Regions from separate parts of the Erwinia sp. BNK-24-b genome, predicted to be linked through region 4. Evidence: predicted binding sites of a transcription regulator. Region 4 holds the regulator's gene; each other region holds the start of a gene.
The links. Region 4 encodes PurR, which represses purine synthesis genes. Its sites were predicted from a motif close to CANGCAAACGTTTGCNTG; they were not measured.

Region 1 (5,926 bases), 520 kb from region 4:
GCTGGCGTCAGGCTGGAGCAGTTTCGCCCTAACCTGGTGGTCACGGGCGCAACAGCATGGGAAGAAGACAGCTGGTCAAGGGTGAAAATAGGCACGATTTTATTCGACGTCCCTAAACCCTGTAGCCGCTGCATTTTTACCACCGTCAGTCCTGAACGTGGGCGCAAGCATCCGACCGGCGAGCCGCTTACTACTTTGCAAAAGTTCCGTACCGCCGCGGACGGCAGTGGAGATGTGGATTTTGGCCTGAATCTGGTGGCATTGGGCAGCGGTATTGTGCGCGTGGGCGACGAGCTGGAAGTGATTACCCGTCAATCACCACGCCTGTACGGTGCGGGTGAAGTGGCGGAAACCCTTGCGCCAGTCAGCCAGGCCGAAGCGCCGTTGACGATTAGCTGGCAGGGTGAATCTTTTTGCGGCAATAACCAGCAGGTTGTGCTGGAACAGCTGGAGCAGCAGGGATTCCGCATCCCTTACTCCTGTCGTGCCGGGGTTTGCGGCAGCTGCCGCGTCAGGCTGCTATCTGGCCAGGTTCGCGAGCTGAAAAAAGGCGCGCTGCGTAAAGACGGCACGCTATTAAGCTGCAGCTGTATACCGGATGGCGACGTACAGCTGGCTGAGCGCTAAACGGCGCGCGCGAAGGTAAAGTGGTGCTGACTGATAGCCGGCAGCAGGCGATCGTGCATCACTTTAATCGCATCACCCAGCTGCATCGTTTTGCCCGCCAGCTCCAGCTGCGGCTGGGCTAACAGGCAGAGTGCCGCGTTTTCGCCCGCTTCGACCACCAGCAGCGTAGCCTCTTCGCCGGTTTCACTCAGGCGTACCGCCACAAGCTCGCCATCTTTCGGCGTACAGTGGCGAGGGTGCGTGGAAAAATGCCAGCTTTTTGGCATCTGCGGTTTCAGAAAGCGCAGCGCCACCAGCGCGTTCAGCACCAGTTCGCCACGCTGCTGCGGATTTAAATCACAGTCGCGGCAGTTTTCATCAAAATTAACAAACAGGGCGGCATCGTCAACACAGAATTCGGCTGCGGCAAAGGCATCCGGCGTTAACATTTTACGTGGGAAGCGGGAGCGAAACAGCATGCCATCGGCCATATCCAACATCATGCGATCCTGTTCGTCATCGAAATACCAGCGCCAGCTGTCGTCAGGTTTAATCCTCATGAAGTGTCCCGTAATAAGTAGACCTGCTATTAATCGTCCGGGGAATAATGCATCCGGCCAAATCAGGCTGAAAATGGGTAAACAGGAGAAAATATAAACGAGCCAGAGGCGAAAATAAAGCCCCTGGCGCCGTTATAACGGGTTTTTATCAGAGATGGGTAACAATTTCTTTTATCAACGGCGGCCCTTTGTAAATAAAGCCGGAATATATTTGCACCAGCGAGGCGCCCGCCGCTATTTTTTCTTTCGCTGCAACCAGCGAATCGATTCCGCCTACGCCAATAATCGGCAGTCGTCCCTGCAGTTCCTGCGCCAGGCGACGAACGATTTCCGTACTGCGTAGCTGCACGGGACGCCCGCTGAGGCCGCCCGCTTCTTCACTGTGTTTCAGGCCGCTGACCAGCGAGCGGTCCAGCGTCGTATTGGTGGCAATAACGCCGTCAATATTATGACGCACCAGGCTATCGGCAATTTGAATTAGCTCTTCTTCCGCCAGATCTGGCGCAATTTTTACCGCAACCGGGACATATTTATGGTGGCGCGCTTCCAGCTCCTGCTGCTTTTGTTTAATAGCTATCAGAAGATCGTCTAATGCTTCACCGTATTGCAGCGTACGCAAGCCCGGCGTATTCGGAGATGAGATGTTGATCGCAATATAACCCGCATAAGGATAAACTTTATCCATACAGGTCAGATAATCGTCTTTTCCAGTTTCAACAGGCGTATCTTTATTCTTGCCAATATTAATGCCAAGTATGCCATCAAAACGGGATTGCTTAACATTATTGACCAAATGGTCTACGCCAAGATTATTGAAACCCATACGGTTAATAATGCCTTCGGCTTCCCGTATGCGGAACATGCGCGGTTTGTCATTACCCGCCTGCGGGCGCGGCGTCACGGTACCCACTTCGACAAAGCCAAACCCCATCGCGCCAAAAGCATCGATACATTCGCCATTTTTATCCAGCCCTGCCGCAAGGCCCAGCGGATTTTTAAAAACCAGCCCCATACAGTTAACAGGCTTAAAGGGTAAAGTCTGGCGCACCAGGTGGATAAGCGGCGTACCGGTTATGCGGTGCAGCTGCTGAAGAGTAAATTCATGCGCACGTTCAGCATCCAGCTGAAAAAGCGCTTTACGGGCCAGGTTATACATGTTCGCTCCTGAATGATCCAGGCGGATCGGGAAAGGACTGGTTGCCAGAGCAACCCTCAACACTGAGGCGTACGCCTGCTCACCTTTATTATGTAGTTTCCCGTGAGAGACGCATTTTGCCGACGCAGTGACGCTGCAGGCGCGGAGGAAAATGGTAAAGTCCTTTGCGCGGAAAGTAAAACGATTGCGTCCCCTTATCCTCTTCTTTTTTCGCTGTTTCCCATTAGCCTCTGCTCACTTATCCAGAAAATGACTTAAATATGCCGGATAAATCATTTAAGCCTCCTTACGCACTCTGTCAGGATAGTTCCATCAGTTCGGGAAATATTTTAATCAATAACTTTTGGTTATAAGGAGAGATGATGCGCGTTATTACTCTGGCAGGCAGTCCTCGCTATCCTTCGCGGTCAACCGCTTTACTGACCCTTTGCCAGCAGGCACTTGAACAGCGCGGCGTCGAGGTTATCCCCTGGAATCTGCATAATTTTCACCCTGAAGATCTGTTATATGCCCGTTTCGACTCCCCTGCGCTGCTGGCGTTAAAGGAAGATCTTGAAAACGCTGACGGGCTAATTGTGGCGACGCCGGTTTATAAAGCTTCTTTTTCTGGCGCATTAAAGACGCTACTCGATCTTTTACCAGAGCGCGCGCTGGAACATAAGGTTGTTCTACCTCTGGCAACCGGCGGCACCGTGGCGCACATGCTGGCGGTCGATTATGCGCTCAAGCCGGTACTGAACGCCCTGAAAGCGCAGGAAGTGCTGCACGGCGTGTTTGCCGACGACAGCCAGATTAGCCATTACGATCGCCAGCCTGAACTTGCGCCCGTGCTGGCCGAGCGTATCGCAGAATCTGTAGACACTTTTTGGCAAGCATTGACGCGCCGCCATCAGCTGCTGGCCGCTGCGGTATAAGGAAGAATAAATGAGCCTGTTTTTACGTCTTTTTTCCGCGCTGGCTATCAGCGGTGTTCTGGCCGGTAGCGTACTGGCCGAGGAGCCTGCCGCGCCAAAAACGTTTCGTATTGGCTATCAAAAGGGATCGGTCAGTATGGCGCTGGCCCGTTCGCACCAGCTGCTGGAAAAGCGTTTTCCACATACGCAGATTAAATGGATCGAGTTTCCCGCTGGCCCGCAGATGCTGGAAGCGCTAAACGTTAACAGTATCGATTTGGGCAGTACCGGCGATATCCCGCCGATTTTTGCCCAGGCTGCCGGGGCCGATCTGCTTTATGTCGGTTCTGAACCACCAAAACCGCAGTCGGAAGTGATTCTGGTAGCAAAAAATAGCCCGATTAAGAGCGTCGCCGATCTGAAAGGCCATAAGGTGGCTTTCCAGAAAGGCTCAAGTTCACACAATTTACTGCTGCGTGCTTTAACCAAGGCAGGCCTGAAATTTAGCGATATTCAGCCCGCTTATCTGACGCCAGCAGATGCTCGTGCCGCGTTTCAGCAAGGCGATGTCGATGCCTGGGCAATCTGGGATCCCTACTATTCCTCTGCGCTACTCCAGGGCGGAGTCAGGGTGCTTGCCGATGGTAACGGGCTGAATCTGACCGGCTCGTTCTATCTGGCAACGCGACCTTTTGCCGAGGCTAATGGCCCCTTTGTGACTGCTGTCCTGGACACTTTTAGCCAGGCGGATGAACTCACGCGTAGCGATCGCAACCGGAGTATCGAACTGCTTTCACAAACTATTGGCCTGCCGAAGCCGGTAATCGCCAGCTATCTTGATCACCGTCCTCCTACCGTTATCGGCCCGGTCAGCGAAAAAACGGTACAGGCCCAACAGCATACCGCCGATCTTTTTTATGCCAATCATTTAATGCCGGTGAAGGTCGATATCGCCAGTCGTATCTGGCATGACGCTTCCGCAACGCAAGGAGTTTCACCATGAGCCTTTCCGTTTTTTGGTTTCTGCCTACTCACGGCGACGGTCACTACTTAGGCACCACTGAAGGAGCACGTCCGGTCGATCATGGTTATCTGCAGCAAATCGCGCAGGCCGCCGATCGCCTGGGTTTTGGCGGGGTTCTTATCCCTACAGGCCGCTCTTGTGAAGATGCCTGGCTGGTTGCGGCCTCGCTTATCCCGGTAACGCAGCGCCTGCGTTTTCTGGTGGCTTTGCGCCCCGGTGTGATTTCACCTACCCAGGCTGCTCGCCAGGCCGCGACGCTGGATCGCCTGTCAAACGGTCGCACGCTGTTTAATCTTGTTACCGGCGGTGATGCAGAAGAGTTAGCGGGCGATGGCGTGTTCCTCGATCATCGTGAGCGTTATGCGGAATCGGCGGAATTCACCCGCGTCTGGCGTCGAGTGCTGGAAGGCGAAACGGTAGATTATGAAGGCAAGCATGTGCACGTTCGCGGCGCTCGCCTGATGTTTAAACCTGTGCAGCAGCCGCGTCCGCCGCTGTGGTTTGGCGGCTCCTCCGAGCCGGCACAGGATCTGGCCGCCGAACAGGTTGATGTGTATCTGACCTGGGGAGAACCGCCTGCTCAGGTCAAAGAAAAAATAGACCAGGTACGGGCAAAGGCGGCGGCACAGGGGCGCAAGGTAAAATTCGGCATCCGTCTGCACGTTATCGTACGTGAAACCAACGAAGAGGCATGGAAAGCTGCCGAGCGGCTGATTTCGCACCTTGACGACGCCACCATTGCTAAAGCACAGGCCGCGCTGGCCAAAACGGATTCTGTTGGTCAGCACCGTATGGCGGCTTTACACGGTGGTCGTCGCGATAAGCTGGAAATCAGTCCTAACCTGTGGGCTGGCGTAGGCCTGGTCCGTGGCGGCGCGGGTACCGCACTGGTAGGCGATGGCGAAACGGTTGCAGCCAGAATGCAGGAATACGCCGATTTGGGGATAGAGACTTTTATTCTTTCCGGCTATCCGCATCTGGAAGAAGCGTATCGCGTGGGCGAATTACTGTTTCCACACCTTGATTTAAACGTGCCGGAAATTCCTCGTCCAAACGCCATCGTGGCGCATGGTGAAGCCGTAGCTCACGACTTCGCTCCACAAAAAGTTTCGCAAAGCTGAGGTCGCCATGAGTAAAACGCTTAATCGTATCGGGAATCAGCTGATTCCATGGGCGTTGCCGATTGCGCTGGTCGTTGTCTGGCAGATCGCTTCGCAAACGGGCTGGCTTTCTACCCGCATTCTGCCTTCGCCTGAAGCCATCGTGATTACTTTCTGGAAACTCTCCGCCAGCGGCGAGCTCTGGCAGCATCTGGCTATTAGCAGCTGGCGCGCGGCGGTGGGCTTTAGCATTGGCGGATCCATCGGCCTGATTCTGGGACTGATTACCGGCATGTCGCGCCTGGGCGAACGTCTGCTGGATACCTCGGTACAGATGCTGCGCAACGTGCCGCACCTGGCGCTTATCCCGCTGGTGATTTTATGGTTCGGTATTGATGAATCCGCCAAGATATTTCTGGTTGCCCTGGGTACGCTGTTTCCAATTTATCTCAACACCTATCACGGTATCCGCAATATTGACCGTGGTCTGGTGGAGATGGCCCGCAGCTACGGGCTGTCTGGCTGGAGCCTGTTTATCCAGGTGGTGCTGCCCGGCGCGCTGCCTTCCATCATGGTTGGCGTACGTT
Region 2 (5,926 bases), 390 kb from region 4:
CTTTGACGTCCAGCATTGGCGTCAGCAGTTCATATTCAATTACCGCCAACTCTGCCGCCTGCCGCGCGGCCTGCGGCGTTTCAGCCGCGACGGCCAGAATCACCTGTCCGGCATACTCAACGAGATCCTTTGCCATGAGCGGATCGCCCGGCTCGAGCGGGCCAATATCGCCTTCTCCCGGCACGCTTTGCCAGGTCAGTACGCTAACCACGCCGGGAACGCTGTAGCAAGGCTGCGTATCAATACTGATAATGCGGGCGTGCGCATGTTCGCTGAGCCGTGGACAAAGGTGCAGCATGCCCGGCAGCTCAAGCCTGTCATCAATGTAGAGCGCCTCGCCGGAAACATGTTTTGCCGCGCTTTCGTGCTTGTTGCTTTTGCCAACGCCGCTTTGAATGCCTTCGGCGTATTGCCTGGCGATCACCTCTTCCGCGACTACAGGACGATTACTGGACATAGGTTGCTACCTCCAACAGCGTGGATTTATCGGCAAGCGAAACGTAATAGCGGCGCAGCAAATTTTTGGCAACCTGCATGCGGTAGCCTGCGCTGGCGCGAAAATCGCTCAGCGGCGTAAAGTCCTGTTCCAGCGCGCGGCAGGCCAGCTCCAGTGAGGTGGTGGTCAGGGGCTGGCCAACCAGCTGCTGTTCACATCTGGTCGCTCTTTTAGGAATTGCCGCCATGCCGCCAAAAGCAATACGCGCCCTGGTAACGATGCCGTCGCTGTCCCGTTCCAGCATGAAAGCAGCAAAAATGGCCGAAATATCATCTTCCAGCCGTTTGGAAACTTTCCATGCCTGAAAATGTTGTGACGCTGTCACCTCAGGAATCACGATAGCGCGGATAAATTCGCCGGGCAGCAGCGCCGTTTTACGGTAGCCCAGGAAAAAGCTTTGCAGCGGCAGGCGACGAATCTTACTGCCCGACTGCAGCTCAAGCGCAGCATCTAACGCCAGCAGCATCGGCGGCGTATCACCGATTGGCGAACCGTTAGCAATATTGCCGCCCAGCGTGCCGCGATAGCGAATCTGTAAAGAAGCGAAGCGCTCCAGCATCTCCGCAAAGGCAGGTATATGGCGTTGCAGAATCTGATAGCAATGGTGGAGCGAAGCGCCCGCGCCCAGCGTTATCTCTTTATCACCAATGTGGCACGCTTTCAGTTCCGTTATCTGCTCCAGGGAAATAACCAGCGGCAGCGACTTGTAGTGCTGCGTAACCTGAAGCGCCAGATCGGTGCCGCCCGCCAGCAGCTTCGCCTGCGGATGTTCGGCCAGTAACGTTGCCAGCTGTTCAGACGTTTTTGGTAACAGGCAGCGCTTACCGTTGAGCGCTATCTCCTGTATTTCTTGATTTTGCAGCGCGTTTAAACGCTGAACCGTTTGCGCTTCATTTTGCGTAAAAGCATCCTGCTGCGGCTGCCGACAAGCCTGACGTGCCGCATCAACAATTGGCCGATAGCCTGTGCAGCGGCAGAGATTGCCCGCCAGCGCCTGCTCCGCCGTTTTTTGCTGCCAGCCATCACTGTTCTTTTGCAGCGTAAACAGCGACATAACAAAACCTGGCGTACAAAACCCGCACTGCGAAGCGTGGCAATCAACCATCGCCTGCTGTACGCCGTGCAGTTCACCGTTCTGCGGCAAATCTTCTACCGTAATCAACTGCTTGCCCTGCAGGCTGCTGACAAAGGTGATGCAGCTGTTGGCGGTTTCGTAGACCATCTTCCCGTCCTCAACACGTCCCAGCGTCACGGTGCAGGCCCCGCAATCGCCGGAGGCGCAGCCCTCTTTCGTGCCGCAGCGCCGTTTGTTCTGGCGCAAATAGTTCAGTACCGTAGTGTCGGGATCGAGCGAGGTTTCGCTAATCAACGTCTGGTTAAGCAAAAACTGAATCATGTGCTTTCTCCTCGTTATGCTGTTGCCAGACGCGTTTGCCGTTTACCCAGGTGCTGGCGATATTGCGATCGTCGCCCAGCGTCATTAATACAAAAAGCTTTTCCCAGATGTCACGGCTGTTGGCGCAGCGCATTTTTTGCAGTGCGGAAACAGCGGGATCGAGCACCACAAAATCGGCCTCTTTACCCGGATTGAAATTGCCGATCTGCTGATGCAGATCCAACGCCTGCGCGCCGCCCAGCGTGGCGTGATAAAAAGCTTCGCTGGCCGCCATTTTATAGTGCTGGAGCTGGCCGACCTTGTATGCCTCGCCCAGGGTTTGCAGCATGTTAAAAGTTGTTCCGGCCCCCACATCTGTTCCTATGCCCATCTTCACGTTTTTTTCCCAACAGTGGTTTAATTTGAACAGCCCGCTGCCTAAAAACAGATTGGAGGTCGGGCAAAACGCTACGGAAGAGTCGGTATCGTGCAGGCAGTCCCACTCCTCTTCTTCCAGATGAATGCAGTGGGCAAACAGGCTGCGCCGTCCGGTCAGCTGATAATGGTGATAAACATCCAGATAGCCGCTGCGCTCCGGGAAAAGCGCTTTTACCCAGGCGACCTCCTGCGGGTTCTCGCTCAGATGGGTATGCAGCCATGTATCGGGATACTCTTTTTTGAGCTGCTGAACTTTTTGCAGCAGCTCGGGAGAAGACGTTGGCGCAAAACGCGGCGTCAGCGCATAGCTGAGGCGGCCACGGTTATGCCAGCGTTCAATCAGCTCACGCGTTTGCTGATAGCTCTGTTCCGGCGTTTCGGTGAGATAATCCGGCGCGTGCCTGTCCATCATCACCTTGCCGGCAATCAGCCGCATGCCCAGCCCCTCTGCCGCGCTGAATAAGGCATCTACGGACTGGGGATGCACCGTTCCAAATACCAGCGCGGTTGTGGTGCCGTTGCTCAACAGCTGATGTAAAAAGAAGGCGGACATCTTTGCCGCATGCAGCGGGCAGTGATACTGACTTTCAACCGGGAAAGTATATTGCTGCAGCCATTCGAGCAGCTGTTCGCCGTACGCGCCTATCATTTCCGTTTGCGGGTAGTGAATGTGACAATCAACAAAGCCCGGAACGATAAGCTTACCGCGATAGTCGACTACCGCCGTTTCATCGCCCAGCTGGTGACGCCCCTCTTCCCAGGCCTGTAGCGAAACAATTTTTCCTTCGTTCAGCAGCAGTAATCCGTCTTCAATATAGCGAGCCCGTTCAGCCAGCTGCTGCGGATCGCTAACCGTCGCGGTAATATCAAAAAAGCTGCCGCGCACGGCACGGGTAAAGGTGGGTAACATAGCGCTTCCTTTTATCGACGGACGGCTGACAATTAATTATAGAAATAAATAGCAATTGTTATGCCAGGTCGGGAACATATAAATATTGCTTTATTTTCAATGAATTAAATAAAGAGCGCGCAAATACACGTTCATAAAGAGTCGCAATCGTATGCGCAAACGATTGCAAAAATTAGCAATCGTTTGCCTGCCATTTTTCAGCGCCTTTTTTACTTTTTACTTTCTGCCAGTCATTTCTGCCTGCACCCTTTTCAGGCAACCTTGCCGCAGGACGCGCCAACATTGTGCAGATTAAGTTATTAATCAGAATTAATCCGACTTATCAGCACGGCACCGAGATGTTATGGTGGTTTAAACCCAAAAAGCGTTGAGGAACAGTGAGATGATTGTATTTGTTACTGGAGCCACTGCCGGTTTCGGCGAAAGCATTACCCGTCGTTTTATTGCTGAAGGCCATAAGGTAATCGCTACCGGTCGCCGTGAAGAGCGTCTGAAAAAGCTGAAAGAAGAGCTGGGCGCTAACCTTTATACGTTGCAGCTTGACGTGCGCAACCGCGCCGCCATTGAAGAAGCGCTGGCGCAGCTGCCGACGGAATGGCGCAATATCGACGTGCTGGTTAACAATGCGGGACTGGCGTTAGGTATTGAACCGGCGCATAAAGCCAGCGTGGATGACTGGGATGCGATGATCGATACCAATAATAAAGGCCTGGTCTATATGACTCGCGCCGTACTGCCCGCCATGGTGGAACGCAATGTCGGCCATATTATTAACCTGGGTTCCATTGCCGGTCTGTGGCCTTATCAGGGCGGCAACGTTTATGGTGCTACCAAGGCTTTTGTACGCCAGTTCAGCCTGAACCTGCGCACGGATCTGCACGGCACGGCACTGCGCGTGACCGATATCGAGCCGGGCCTGGTAGGCGGAACAGAGTTTTCTAACGTTCGTTTTAAAGGCGATGATGCTAAAGCAGACAGCGTATATGACGGCACCGAGCCGTTAACCGCCGAAGACGTTACCGAAGCGGTCTGGTGGGTTGCTACGCTGCCGAAACACGTAAACATCAATACGCTGGAGATGATGCCGGTTGCCCAGACGGTAGCCGGACTGAAAGTGCACAAGGCGTAAGACTACGCTTTTTTGCAGGTTACAAGCTGATGGTGAAGGGTTGCCATCAGCTTTAAATTCCAGAATGTTGTAGTTAGCTGTTTTAATGCTGCCCCGCTCCAGCCGCTGCCTGCGTCACCTCTAAATTTTTTTAAAATCAATACTTGCTTAAGTGATATAAGAACATATCAATGTGAGAATTTTGGGAACTGTGCGCCTGATGTCCAGGGCAGGATAGTTAATTTATTGATTTCAGGTAACAATTCATGCGAAAGCTTTTTATTCAGTTTTATCTGCTGCTGTTCGTTTGCTTTCTGGTGATGGCGATGCTGGTTGGGCTGGTCTATAAATTCACCGCCGAACGCGCTGGTCGTGAGTCAATGGATGACCTGATGAAAAGCTCGCTTTATTTAATGCGCAGCGAACTACGTGAAATTCCTCCGCGCGACTGGGATAAGACCATCGATAACCTGGATCTTAATCTCTCTTTTAAGCTGCATATAGAGCCGATGAGCAAGTATCAGCTCGACCCCGCCACTATGCGCCGTTTACGCGCTGGTGGTATTGTCGCGCTGGACGACGAATACACCTTTTTACAGCATATTCCGCGCAGTCACTATGTGCTGGCCGTCGGGCCTATCCCCTACCTCTTTTTTCTGCATGAAATGCGCATTCTGGATATCGTGCTGCTGGCTTTTATCGGTATATCGCTGGCGCTGCCGGTGTTTATCTGGATGCGGCCCCACTGGAAAGAGATGCTGCGGCTGGAGTCGGCCGCGCAGCGTTTTGGTCAGGGGCATCTGGACGAGCGTATTCACTTTGACAGCGCCTCCAGCCTGTTTCGGCTTGGCGTTGCCTTTAACCAGATGGCCGATAACATCAATACGCTGGTCGTCAGCAAAAAACAGCTGATTGACGGCATCGCGCACGAGCTGAGAACGCCGCTGGTGCGTCTGCGCTACCGGCTGGAGATGAGCGACAACCTTACCGACAGCGAAGCCGCCGCGCTGAACCGGGACATTGGTCAGCTGGAGTCGCTGATTGAAGAGCTACTGACCTATGCCCGCCTGGACAGGCCGAAAGTCGACCTGAACCTGCAGTCGCTGGATCTGGCCGCGTGGCTGAGCGAAAGGCTGGATGATATCCGCTCGGTGCATCCTGACTTTACCGTCGAGCTGGATACGCCACAACGGCAAAACATGGGCGTGGCGGATACCCGACTGATGGAGCGCGTGCTGGATAATCTGGTGAATAATGCGCTGCGCTATGCCGACCGGCGCCTGCGTGTTGGACTCTGGTTTGATGGCAATACGGCCTGCCTACAGGTTGAAGACGACGGCCCCGGCATTCCGCAAGCCGAGCGCGAGCGCGTATTTGAGCCTTTTGTCCGTCTGGATCCCAGCCGCGATCGCGCAACCGGCGGCTGCGGGCTTGGGCTGGCAATTGTTCATTCCGTGGCGCAGGCCTTTGGCGGCTATGTACTGATTGATACCAGCCCGCTGGGCGGCGCCAGCGTTCGCTTTTGCTGGCCGGTTGATTTACCCTTATCTTCTCCCCGCGCTGCCTGACGGCGCCACGACAACGTAAAGGATCACTATG
Region 3 (5,926 bases), 1.9 Mb from region 4:
CAATATTTTCACGCTGTGCAAAGTCCAGCAGAGCCGGGATATCGGTGGCGCTGATAGCCACGTTCTGCAAAGCAGGCTCAAGTGCGGTACCGGCATTGCCGGGCGCGACAAAAACGGTTTCCGCCAGCGGCGACTGAGAAGCTTTCCATGCCAGCGCATGCTCGCGGCCGCCATTGCCGATTACTAAAATTTTCATAGTCTGGTTCCTTAATTAATGGCGGAAGTGGCGCATGTTAGTAAAGATCATCGCGATGTCGTGTTCGTCAGCGGCAGCGATAACTTCTTCATCACGAATGGAACCGCCAGGCTGGATAACGCAGCGCACGCCAGCAGCGGCGGCGGCGTCAATGCCATCACGGAACGGGAAAAAGGCATCCGAGGCCAGCGCGCAGCCTTCCACCACCAGACCTTCGTCTTTTGCTTTGATGCCGGCAATTTTAGCGGAGTAAACGCGGCTCATCTGGCCCGCGCCAATACCTACGGTCATGTTATCGCGTGCATAAACGATGGCGTTTGACTTCACAAACTTGGCGACTTTCCAGCAGAACAGCGCATCACGCAATTCCTGCTCGGTTGGCTGACGCTTGCTGACCACGCGCAGCTGGCTTTCTTCAACCATGCCCAGGTCGCGATCCTGTACCAGCAGGCCGCCGTTAACGCGTTTGAAATCTAAACCAGCCTGACGCTGCTGCCACTGACCGCAAATCAGGACGCGAACGTTCTGCTTGGCCGAGGTAACCTTTAATGCAGCTTCGCTTGCTGAAGGCGCAATAATCACCTCAACAAACTGGCGGCTAACGATGGCTTGCGCGGTGGCTTCATCCAGCTCGCGGTTGAAAGCGATGATGCCGCCAAAAGCAGAAGTTGGGTCAGTTTTGTAAGCCAGCTCGTAAGCGCCCAGAATGGAATCGCTGACCGCAACGCCGCAAGGGTTAGCATGCTTGACGATCACGCAGGCCGGTTCGCTGAATTCCTTCACGCACTCCAGCGCGGCGTCGGTATCCGCGATGTTGTTATAGGAAAGCGCTTTACCCTGAACCTGCTGCGCGGTGGCAACGGAAGCTTCGGTGACGTTCTCTTCTATATAGAAGGCAGCATCCTGATGGCTGTTCTCGCCGTAGCGCATATCCTGCTTCTTAATAAAGTTCAGGTTAAGCGTACGCGGGAAACGTCCGGCAGGCTCGGTGGTTTCACCATGATAAGCAGGAACCATACTACCGAAGTAATTGGCGATCATGCTGTCGTAGGCTGCGGTATGCTCAAAAGCTTTAATAGCCAGATCGAAACGGGTGGCCAGCTGCAGCGAGTTATCGTTGGCATCCATCTCCGCAATAATAGCCGCGTAGTCGCTGCTCTTTACTACGATAGCCACGTCTTTATGATTCTTGGCCGCCGAGCGCACCATCGTTGGGCCGCCGATATCAATATTTTCTACCGCATCTTCCAGCGAGCAGCCTTCGCGGGCGACCGTTTGGGCAAAGGGATAAAGGTTTACGACAACCATGTCGATAGGCGCGATACTGTGCTGCTGCATAATGTCGTCATCCTGGCCACGGCGTCCCAGAATGCCGCCGTGTACTTTTGGATGCAGTGTTTTGACGCGTCCATCCATCATTTCCGGAAAACCGGTGTAGTCAGACACTTCAGTAACGGGCAGGCCCGCTTCTGCCAGCAGGCGGGCGGTGCCGCCAGTGGAAAGCAGCTCAACACCGCGCGCTGACAGCGCCTGAGCAAATTCGAGGATACCGGCTTTGTCGGACACGCTGAGCAGAGCGCGGCGTACAGGACGAGGTTGTTGCATGAGGTTTTATCCCTTGGCTTTGGTTCGCATAGATAAGAGCGTTACATCAATCTTAGCTTTTCGCTTCTATATAGAGAAAGAAGCACGCGAAGATTCAGGTAACGCCCCCAAATGGGGGCCGGGATTTTTCGGGGGCATTGTAGCGAAAACGTTTGCGTGATGCTCGTCTAAATTTAAGTGCGCCGACGAATGTGGATAAGTTTGTGGGTAAATGCGTATAAATACCCCTTTTGCTGTGGAATGCAGCGAACGCGCTATTTTTCTAAAATTAGGGGTTGTCAGCCGTCGAGAACTCCCTATAATGCGCCTCCATCGACACGGAACAACGGCTTACCGGCCGCCGGGTTGAGAGGGTCAGGAAGCTGAACCGCCGGAGAAAAACTTCTGAAAAAGAAGTTGACTCTGAAGGAGGAAAGCGTAAGATACGCCACCTCGCAGTAAGTCGCCACGGCGCTTACCGCAACGCTCTTTAACAATTTATCAGACAATCTGTGTGGGCACTCGCAGGATTGATATCAGCGTCTCCGGACGCAAAAAAATATCAAGTCTTAAGAGTGAACACATAATGAAAATTCATTATGACGTTTTACACTTGAGCATCGCTGCACTTGTTGCAGCAAATCAAACTTAAATTGAAGAGTTTGATCATGGCTCAGATTGAACGCTGGCGGCAGGCCTAACACATGCAAGTCGAACGGTAGCACAGAAGAGCTTGCTCTTCGGGTGACGAGTGGCGGACGGGTGAGTAATGTCTGGGGATCTGCCCGATAGAGGGGGATAACCACTGGAAACGGTGGCTAATACCGCATAACGTCGCAAGACCAAAGAGGGGGACCTTCGGGCCTCTCACTATCGGATGAACCCAGATGGGATTAGCTAGTAGGTGGGGTAACGGCTCACCTAGGCGACGATCCCTAGCTGGTCTGAGAGGATGACCAGCCACACTGGAACTGAGACACGGTCCAGACTCCTACGGGAGGCAGCAGTGGGGAATATTGCACAATGGGCGCAAGCCTGATGCAGCCATGCCGCGTGTATGAAGAAGGCCTTCGGGTTGTAAAGTACTTTCAGCGGGGAGGAAGGGATGGAGCTTAATACGCTTTGTCATTGACGTTACCCGCAGAAGAAGCACCGGCTAACTCCGTGCCAGCAGCCGCGGTAATACGGAGGGTGCAAGCGTTAATCGGAATTACTGGGCGTAAAGCGCACGCAGGCGGTCTGTCAAGTCGGATGTGAAATCCCCGGGCTCAACCCGGGAACTGCATTCGAAACTGGCAGGCTAGAGTCTCGTAGAGGGGGGTAGAATTCCAGGTGTAGCGGTGAAATGCGTAGAGATCTGGAGGAATACCGGTGGCGAAGGCGGCCCCCTGGACGAAGACTGACGCTCAGGTGCGAAAGCGTGGGGAGCAAACAGGATTAGATACCCTGGTAGTCCACGCCGTAAACGATGTCGACTTGGAGGTTGTGCCCTTGAGGCGTGGCTTCCGGAGCTAACGCGTTAAGTCGACCGCCTGGGGAGTACGGCCGCAAGGTTAAAACTCAAATGAATTGACGGGGGCCCGCACAAGCGGTGGAGCATGTGGTTTAATTCGATGCAACGCGAAGAACCTTACCTGGCCTTGACATCCACGGAATTCGGCAGAGATGCCTTAGTGCCTTCGGGAACCGTGAGACAGGTGCTGCATGGCTGTCGTCAGCTCGTGTTGTGAAATGTTGGGTTAAGTCCCGCAACGAGCGCAACCCTTATCCTTTGTTGCCAGCGATTCGGTCGGGAACTCAAAGGAGACTGCCGGTGATAAACCGGAGGAAGGTGGGGATGACGTCAAGTCATCATGGCCCTTACGGCCAGGGCTACACACGTGCTACAATGGCGCATACAAAGAGAAGCGACCTCGCGAGAGCAAGCGGACCTCATAAAGTGCGTCGTAGTCCGGATCGGAGTCTGCAACTCGACTCCGTGAAGTCGGAATCGCTAGTAATCGTGGATCAGAATGCCACGGTGAATACGTTCCCGGGCCTTGTACACACCGCCCGTCACACCATGGGAGTGGGTTGCAAAAGAAGTAGGTAGCTTAACCTTCGGGAGGGCGCTTACCACTTTGTGATTCATGACTGGGGTGAAGTCGTAACAAGGTAACCGTAGGGGAACCTGCGGTTGGATCACCTCCTTACCTGAAGATACTTTCCCGCGTAGTGCTCACACAGATTGTCTGATAGAAAAGTAATGAGCAAGGCGTTAACGCGTTGGGGGTAAAGTGACAAGTGAAGTTGTCGCGCGATTTTCTTAAGAAAATCTTGCCTTTACGTGAAATTAGCGAATCGGTGATTCGCAAAGCAAATTTCACGTCCCCTTCGTCTAGCGGTTAGGACTCCGCCCTTTCACGGCGGCAACAGGGGTTCGAATCCCCTAGGGGACGCCACTTGCTTGGTGACAGGTGAAAGGTGTCTCCACGAAGTATCTCAAAACTGGCTTACGAGCCACGTTTGAGATATTTGCTCTTTAACAATCCGGAACAAGCTGAAAATTGAAACGACGCGTCGCGTTCATTCTCCGTAATAAGAATGAACGGAGCGATGCGGTCGAGTCTCTCAATGCCTGCAACAGCAACGTGTCTTTCGGGACGCTTGTGGGTTGTGAGGTTAAGTGACTAAGCGTACACGGTGGATGCCCTGGCAGTCAGAGGCGATGAAGGGCGTGCTAATCTGCGATAAGCATCGGTAAGGTGATATGAACCGTTACAACCGACGATACCCGAATGGGGAAACCCGGTGCACTTGTGCATCATTGCAGCATGAATACATAGTGCTGCAAGGCGAACCTGGGGAACTGAAACATCTAAGTACCCAGAGGAAAAGAAATCAACCGAGATTCCCCCAGTAGCGGCGAGCGAACGGGGAACAGCCCGGAACCATCATCAGTTTGTGTGTCAGTGGAAGCGTCTGGAAAGTCGCAGGGTACAGGGTGATACTCCCGTACACGAAGATACACTTATTGTGAGTTCGAAGAGTAGGGCGGGACACGTGATATCCTGTCTGAAGATGGGGGGACCATCCTCCAAGGCTAAATACTCCTGACTGACCGATAGTGAACCAGTACCGTGAGGGAAAGGCGAAAAGAACCCCGGCGAGGGGAGTGAAACAGAACCTGAAACCGTGTACGTACAAGCAGTGGGAGCACCCTTGTGGTGTGACTGCGTACCTTTTGTATAATGGGTCAGCGACTTATATTCTGTAGCAAGGTTAACCGTATAGGGGAGCCGCAGGGAAACCGAGTCTTAACTGGGCGTTAAGTTGCAGGGTATAGACCCGAAACCCGGTGATCTAGCCATGGGCAGGTTGAAGGTTGGGTAACACTAACTGGAGGACCGAACCGACTAATGTTGAAAAATTAGCGGATGACCTGTGGCTGGGGGTGAAAGGCCAATCAAACCGGGAGATAGCTGGTTCTCCCCGAAAGCTATTTAGGTAGCGCCTCGTGAATTCATCTCCGGGGGTAGAGCACTGTTTCGGCTAGGGGGCCATCCCGGCTTACCAACCCGATGCAAACTGCGAATACCGGAGAATGTTATCACGGGAGACACACGGCGGGTGCTAACGTCCGTCGTGAAGAGGGAAACAACCCAGACCGCCAGCTAAGGTCCCAAAGTCATGGTTAAGTGGGAAACGATGTGGGAAGGCACAGACAGCCAGGATGTTGGCTTAGAAGCAGCCATCATTTAAAGAAAGCGTAATAGCTCACTGGTCGAGTCGGCCTGCGCGGAAGATGTAACGGGGCTAAACCATGCACCGAAGCTGCGGCAGCGACACTATGTGTTGTTGGGTAGGGGAGCGTTCTGTAAGCCGTCGAAGGTGGCCTGTGAGGGCTGCTGGAGGTATCAGAAGTGCGAATGCTGACATAAGTAACGATAAAGCGGGTGAAAAGCCCGCTCGCCGGAAGACCAAGGGTTCCTGTCCAACGTTAATCGGGGCAGGGTGAGTCGACCCCTAAGGCGAGGCCGAAAGGCGTAGTCGATGGGAAACAGGTTAATATTCCTGTACTCGGTGTTACTGCGAAGGGGGGACGGAGAAGGCTATGTTGGCCGGGCGACGGTTGTCCCGGTTTAAGCGTGTAGGCTGAGCATCCAG
Region 4 (5,926 bases):
TTGGCAGCTCGGCGCGGATTTCCGGATTCTGCAGGATATCGACATAGGCAAAACGTTCGCCGCAGGCGGAAAGCGCCTGCACGGCCTGGGCAGAAAAGCCGCAGCTTGGCAGTTTAGGCGAGCCTTTCATATACAGCAGAATCGGGTTTTCTGCGATCTGGCGCTCAATCTTCTCAATAGTGCTCATTAATGCCTTCCTCAATCGGCTACTTCGTGTCTGTATAGTGTAGCGAGTCTACGCGTACGATGAAAATGCCATTTTCAGCAGCCTGACGCCATAACCTTGTCGCTACGCTCGGGAAACAAAGCATTAAAATATCATTTCCCGGAGGTTATTACCGCGTTCCTGATAAAATTTATCGGTGCGGTTGTGCAGATAACCAGCTGAAGAGGATAGATTTTACAGCTTTTACCGCTTTGTAATCATTGAAACAAAAAAGGCCTTACTTTTTCATTATGAGTTCGATTAGAATTATCCTAACCGACTGCCGTTGCGCAGTCCCCTGATTAACCAGGCTCTGGCCGCTGGCGGGAGCACAAACTGTTAATGGTAAAGATGCGTTTACTCATCACGCTGTTGATGCTGGCCTTTGCCCAGCTATTTATGACCATGGCGCACGCATCGCCACACGCGGCCGTTAAAGCGGATCACCACAAGGCTAATAGCCCCACGCCTGCCCGCGAAGACGATCGCCGCAAGCGTCGCCCGATAAAAACCACCGCCACCCGTAAAGTTAAAGTTAAAGAAACCAGCAAGGTCAAAGAAAGCAGTAAAGGCAAAGAGACCAGCAGCAAAAAGCCCCGCACTTCCCTGATTAAAAAATATAAGTTGCGCAAACACGAGCAGCAGACCGCCAAAGCTTTACCCCCGAAAAAACGCTACGGTCGCCATCGTGTGACTGAAGAGACAGAAGCCCTGACCAGCGGCAGCGCTTCCTCCCCGCTCAGGCTCAGTAAAGCGCACCGCGCACGCTACCAAAAAGCGCGCGAAACGGCGATGAACAAGCTAATGGATCAGCTGGGCAAGCCTTATTTATGGGGCGGCACCTCGCCAAAAACCGGTTTCGACTGTAGCGGTCTGGTCTGGTATGCCTATAAAGATCTGGTGAAATTTAAAATCCCCCGCACCGCTAATGAGATGTACCACTTAAGGGATGCGGCTTCGATAAAGCGTAACGAGCTGGAAAAAGGCGATCTGGTCTTCTTCCGCATCAACGGGCGCGGCGCGGCCGATCACGTTGGCGTTTATCTGGGCAACGGCAAATTTATCCAGTCGCCCCGCACCGGCAAAGATATTCAGGTTAGCGCGCTTGCCGATGATTACTGGGAACAGCATTACGTGGGGGCAAAACGGGTCATGACGCCTCGCACCATTCGTTAAAAGCTGACGGCTTCGCCAGTGAAAAATCCCCTCTCCGGCTGAACCTGCGTTAAGCAAGGCAGCCGGAGTTGTTTGCCGCAACGGGCGAATTTTGTCGTTTCACCGCCGTAAAAACCTCGTTTTATCCCTTCGCTCTTGTTAGAATCCACGGTTTGTTGCGCAACAGGCCCGCACGCCGGTTTTTTTAGCAGGCAACAGGCCGGTTTCGCCGCCCTTAACTCCCTCCTGATGTAACCATACCGCAACAAATCATGCGTATTTACGTCAGGTTTTTTATCATTCCAGGCAAACGTTTAACAAACCGCTTTTCAGTGACTTACTGAACAGCGCAGGAGTCTTGTTCCATGGCAACCATAAAAGATGTGGCCAAACGCGCCGGTGTCTCTACCACCACGGTGTCCCACGTCATTAATAAAACCCGTTTCGTCGCCGAAGAGACGCGGGAAGCCGTCTGGGCAGCGATCAAAGAGCTGCACTATTCACCCAGCGCCGTGGCCCGCAGCCTGAAGGTCAATAACACCAAAACCATTGGCCTGCTGGCCACCTCCAGCGAAGCGCCCTATTTTGCCGAAATTATTGAGGCCGTTGAACACAGCTGTTTCGCTAAGGGCTATACGCTGATCCTTGGCAACGCGCATAACGACCTGCAAAAGCAGCAGGCTTATCTGTCGATGATGGCGCAAAAGCGCGTCGATGGCCTGCTGGTCATGTGTGCCGAATACCCTGATGAGCTGATAAAAATGCTGGAAGATCATCGCAATATTCCTATGGTGGTGATGGACTGGGGCGAGTCGCGAGGCGATTTTACCGATACGGTTCTGGATAACGCCTTTGAAGGCGGCTATCTGGCAGGACGTTATCTGATCGATCGCGGCCACCGTGATATCGGCGTGATCCCCGGCCACATGGAGCGCAACACTGGCGGTGGCCGCCATGCAGGTTTCCTGAAGGCGCTGGCGGAAGCGGGCATTACTTTACGGGAAGAGTGGCTGGTTCAGGGAGATTTCGAACCGGAGTCAGGCTATCACGCGATGCAGCAGCTGCTGGCACAGAAGCAGCGCCCTACGGCAGTCTTTTGCGGCGGTGACGTGATGGCAATGGGCGCTATTTGTGCCGCTGACGAGATGGGCCTGCGCGTTCCGCAGGATATTTCGGTGATCGGTTATGACAACGTGCGCAACTCGCGTTACTTTACGCCAGCGCTGACCACCGTTCATCAGCCGAAAGAGCGTCTTGGCGCAACGGCCTTTAATATGCTGCTCGACCGTATTACCAGCAAGCGCGAAGAGCCGCAGACTATTGAAGTCCACCCTACGCTGATCGAGCGTCGCTCCGTAGCGGATGGTCCCTTCCTCGACTATCGCCGCTAACCTGTCGGGCGGTATGTTACCGCCCCGTTTTCAGGCTTCCCGCAGCCATTCGCAGTTCAGCGTTTCCGTTTCGCCCAGATAGTCCAGCAGCCAGTGCATGGCGGGCGAAGCCTGCTGTTCTGACCAGCTGACGCAGCAGGGGCTGTCCGGAAAAAGCGGGTCAAGCGTCAGCTCGTGTAGCAAGCCATTTTGTAGCAGAGGCTGCGCCAGATGGCCCGGCACCATCCCGACGCACAGACCGGCCAGCAGGCAGTCAATCGCGCTCTCCCAGTCCGGCACTATCAGCCGCCGCTGATTATCCAGCGTCCACGTAGTTCTTTTTGGCAGCGCGCGCGAGGTATCTTCCAGCACCAGCGAAGGCCATTCGCGTATGTTCTCTTCCGTAACTTTTCCGCTTTGTTGCGCAAGCGGATGGCTCGCCTGCACTACGCAGCGCCAGTTCAATACGCCCATATCGCGAAAGGCAAACCGTCCGCCAACCGGAATTGCCTGAGTAGCACCAATCGCCACATCAACCCGCCCGTCCGCCAGCGCATCCCAGACGCCGTTAAAAACTTCTGATGAAAGATGTAGCTCTATATCGGGAAAGTGACGGTAAAAATCGACCACCAGCTGACGGGTTCGTTCTGCTTTTACAATCCTGTCGACAGCAATATTCAACTGGCCGCGCCAGCCGTTAGCGACCTGCTGGCAGTGGCGGCGTGTGGAAAGCATTTTTTTGATAACAGCACGGCCTTCCTGAATGAAAAGTTCGCCCGCTGCCGTCAGCACGACGTCGCGATGACGTCGTTCAAATAAAGGCACGGCGAGCCACTCTTCCAGCTGCCGTACGGTATAGCTGATAGCAGAAGGCACGCGATGTAGCTCGTTAGCCGCTGCGCTAAAGCTACCCGTTCTGGCTACCGCATCAATCACTTCAAGCGAATGTTCTGACCACATAATCTGCCTGCAAAATTTTTGAACGCAACAGACAAATATTACCGTTTCACAAGCGCTATGGCACTCCTTTACACTCTCGGCCGCCTATTAATTCGGTAAAAAGAGCGAAAGAAGTCATGCCATCGAAAGGATTTTTAATTTATCTCGCGCTGCTGAGCGTGGCAGGTTTTCTTGCCACCGATATGTATCTGCCTGCTTTTGGCGCCATGCAGCAGGATCTGCACACCGAAGCTGGCGCAATTAGCGCCAGCCTGAGCCTCTTTCTGGCAGGTTTTGCCAGCGCGCAGCTGTTCTGGGGGCCGCTTTCCGATCGCATCGGCCGTAAGCCGGTACTGCTGATGGGCCTGAGCCTGTTTGCCGTGAGCTGCGGCGCTATGTGGTGGGTTAATACCACGGTTGTACTGCTGATCCTGCGCTTTTTACAGGCCGTGGGTATCTGTGCCGCCGCCGTGAGCTGGCAGGCACTGGTGATCGACCGTTATCCGGCCGCCAGGGCCAACCGCGTTTTCGCTACTATCATGCCGCTGGTTGCGCTTTCTCCGGCGCTGGCCCCGCTGCTCGGTGCCTGGCTGCTCAATCACTTTTCCTGGCGCGCGATTTTTTTAGCGCTGCTGCTGCTGGCGCTGGCGCTGCTGATCGCCACGCTCTTTATCTCTGCGCCAAAGGCTAAAGCGCATAAAGAAGAAGACAAGATCGGCTTTTTTACCCTGCTGAAATCGCCGGTATGGAGTGGCAACGTGCTGATTTACGGTGCCTGTTCCGCCAGCTTTTTTGCGTGGCTGACCGGTTCCCCGTTTATTCTGGCCGAGTTGGGCATGTCGCCTGGCGATATCGGTCTGAGCTATGTGCCGCAGACGCTGGCCTTTCTGGCCGGTGGCTACGGCTGCCGCGCGCTGCTGAAACATACGGAAGGAGCTTCCCTGCTGCCGTGGCTGCTGGCTATTTATGCCTTGAGCGTGGTCGCCTTTTTTATTGCCGCGCAGATTGATTCGCCGACAACCTGGGCCTTGCTGCTGCCGTTTTGCGGCATGGCGCTGGCTAACGGCGCGATTTATCCTGTCGTCGTAGCAAATGCGCTGCTGCCTTTCCCGCAGGCGAGCGGCAAAGCGGCCGCGCTGCAAAACACCCTCCAGCTTGGCCTGTGCTTTGTAGCCAGCATGCTGGTATCCGGCTTTATCGCTACGCCGCTGGCTACCACTTCGCTGATTATGCTCAGTACTGTCTTTATGACAATTGTTGGCTATATTTTACAGCGGGGACAGGCAGCAAGCGCCTCGCTGGAACAGCTTGAAAGCCATCACTAACTCCCTGAATCCATTTAGTTAGCGTCCTAACAATAAGCCGTTGAATATTGCCTGAGGTGAGCATATACTCATTTTCAGGCAATAAAAAAATAACAAATCTGTATCATTATTTGAGTCCTGACAGGGTTGTCCGGGTGTTCTTTTTCTGTCTTGCATCACCCACTCTGTAGGCTTCAGTTCAATCCTCTGTAACGTCGGATATCAGCGCACTTACCGTGCGTTTTCTCACAATTCTGCGGAAATTGACTATTCTTTTCCCAGATTTCAATCACGAAGGGTGATGGAGAAGCTATGAGTTCATCGTGTATAGAAGAAGTGAGCCTGGAAGAAAATCAGTGGTTTCGGATCACCCAGGAAATGTTGCGCAACGCGGACGTTGAAATCAACGGCAGCCGTCCCTGGGATATTCAGGTCAGCCAACCCGATTTTTTTAAGCGCGTGATGCAGGAAGGTTCGCTTGGCCTTGGCGAAAGCTATATGGACGGCTGGTGGGAATGCGAGCGGCTGGATATGTTTTTTCACCGCGTCCTGAAAGCCAAACTGGATCAGCAACTGCCTCGCCATTTTAAAGATACCCTGCGTATTGCCGCCGCCCGCTTAACCAACCTTCAGTCCCGCAAGCGCGCCTGGATTGTGGGCAAAGAGCATTACGATCTGGGCAACGACCTTTTCACCCTGATGCTTGACCCTTATATGCAGTATTCCTGCGGTTACTGGAAAGAAGCCGAAACGCTGGAGCAGGCGCAGGAAGCTAAATTAAAAATGATCTGCGAAAAGCTGCAGCTGGAGCCAGGCATGTCGCTACTGGATATTGGTTGCGGATGGGGCGGCCTGGCTGCCTATGCAGCGCGCCACTACGGCGTAACGGTGTTCGGCGTCACGATTTCAGCTGAACAGCAAAAGCTGGCTCAGCAGCGCTGCGAAGGCCTGGA

Region 1: the regulator PurR is predicted to act here: its motif matches at 2,496-2,513, upstream of pyrD (quinone-dependent dihydroorotate dehydrogenase).
Region 2: the regulator PurR is predicted to act here: its motif matches at 3,392-3,409, upstream of guaD (guanine deaminase).
Region 3: the regulator PurR is predicted to act here: its motif matches at 1,943-1,960, upstream of purH (bifunctional phosphoribosylaminoimidazolecarboxamide formyltransferase/IMP cyclohydrolase).

The regions. Positions count from the first base shown of each region.
Region 1 is NZ_CP179901.1:2,991,824-2,997,749, forward strand. It holds gene ACMGGR_RS13645 (YcbX family protein) at 1-627, shown strand, start outside; gene ACMGGR_RS13650 (cell division protein ZapC) at 624-1,166, opposite strand; gene pyrD (quinone-dependent dihydroorotate dehydrogenase) at 1,315-2,322, opposite strand; gene ssuE (NADPH-dependent FMN reductase) at 2,685-3,236, shown strand; gene ACMGGR_RS13665 (sulfonate ABC transporter substrate-binding protein) at 3,247-4,218, shown strand; gene ssuD (FMNH2-dependent alkanesulfonate monooxygenase) at 4,215-5,360, shown strand; gene ssuC (aliphatic sulfonate ABC transporter permease SsuC) at 5,368-5,926, shown strand, end outside.
Region 2 is NZ_CP179901.1:2,079,804-2,085,729, reverse strand. It holds gene xdhB (xanthine dehydrogenase molybdopterin binding subunit) at 1-457, opposite strand, end outside; gene xdhA (xanthine dehydrogenase small subunit) at 447-1,892, opposite strand; gene guaD (guanine deaminase) at 1,873-3,219, opposite strand; gene ydfG (bifunctional NADP-dependent 3-hydroxy acid dehydrogenase/3-hydroxypropionate dehydrogenase YdfG) at 3,602-4,348, shown strand; gene rstB (two-component system sensor histidine kinase RstB) at 4,594-5,895, shown strand; gene ACMGGR_RS09310 (carboxypeptidase M32) at 5,924-5,926, shown strand, end outside.
Region 3 is NZ_CP179901.1:4,368,656-4,374,581, reverse strand. It holds gene purD (phosphoribosylamine--glycine ligase) at 1-196, opposite strand, end outside; gene purH (bifunctional phosphoribosylaminoimidazolecarboxamide formyltransferase/IMP cyclohydrolase) at 212-1,801, opposite strand; rRNA gene ACMGGR_RS20150 (16S ribosomal RNA) at 2,431-3,972, shown strand; tRNA gene ACMGGR_RS20145 (tRNA-Glu) at 4,147-4,221, shown strand; rRNA gene ACMGGR_RS20140 (23S ribosomal RNA) at 4,440-5,926, shown strand, end outside.
Region 4 is NZ_CP179901.1:2,470,244-2,476,169, forward strand. It holds gene ACMGGR_RS11025 (Grx4 family monothiol glutaredoxin) at 1-187, opposite strand, end outside; gene ACMGGR_RS11030 (C40 family peptidase) at 557-1,381, shown strand; gene purR (HTH-type transcriptional repressor PurR) at 1,726-2,751, shown strand; gene punR (DNA-binding transcriptional activator PunR) at 2,782-3,690, opposite strand; gene punC (purine nucleoside transporter PunC) at 3,807-4,994, shown strand; gene cfa (cyclopropane fatty acyl phospholipid synthase) at 5,286-5,926, shown strand, end outside.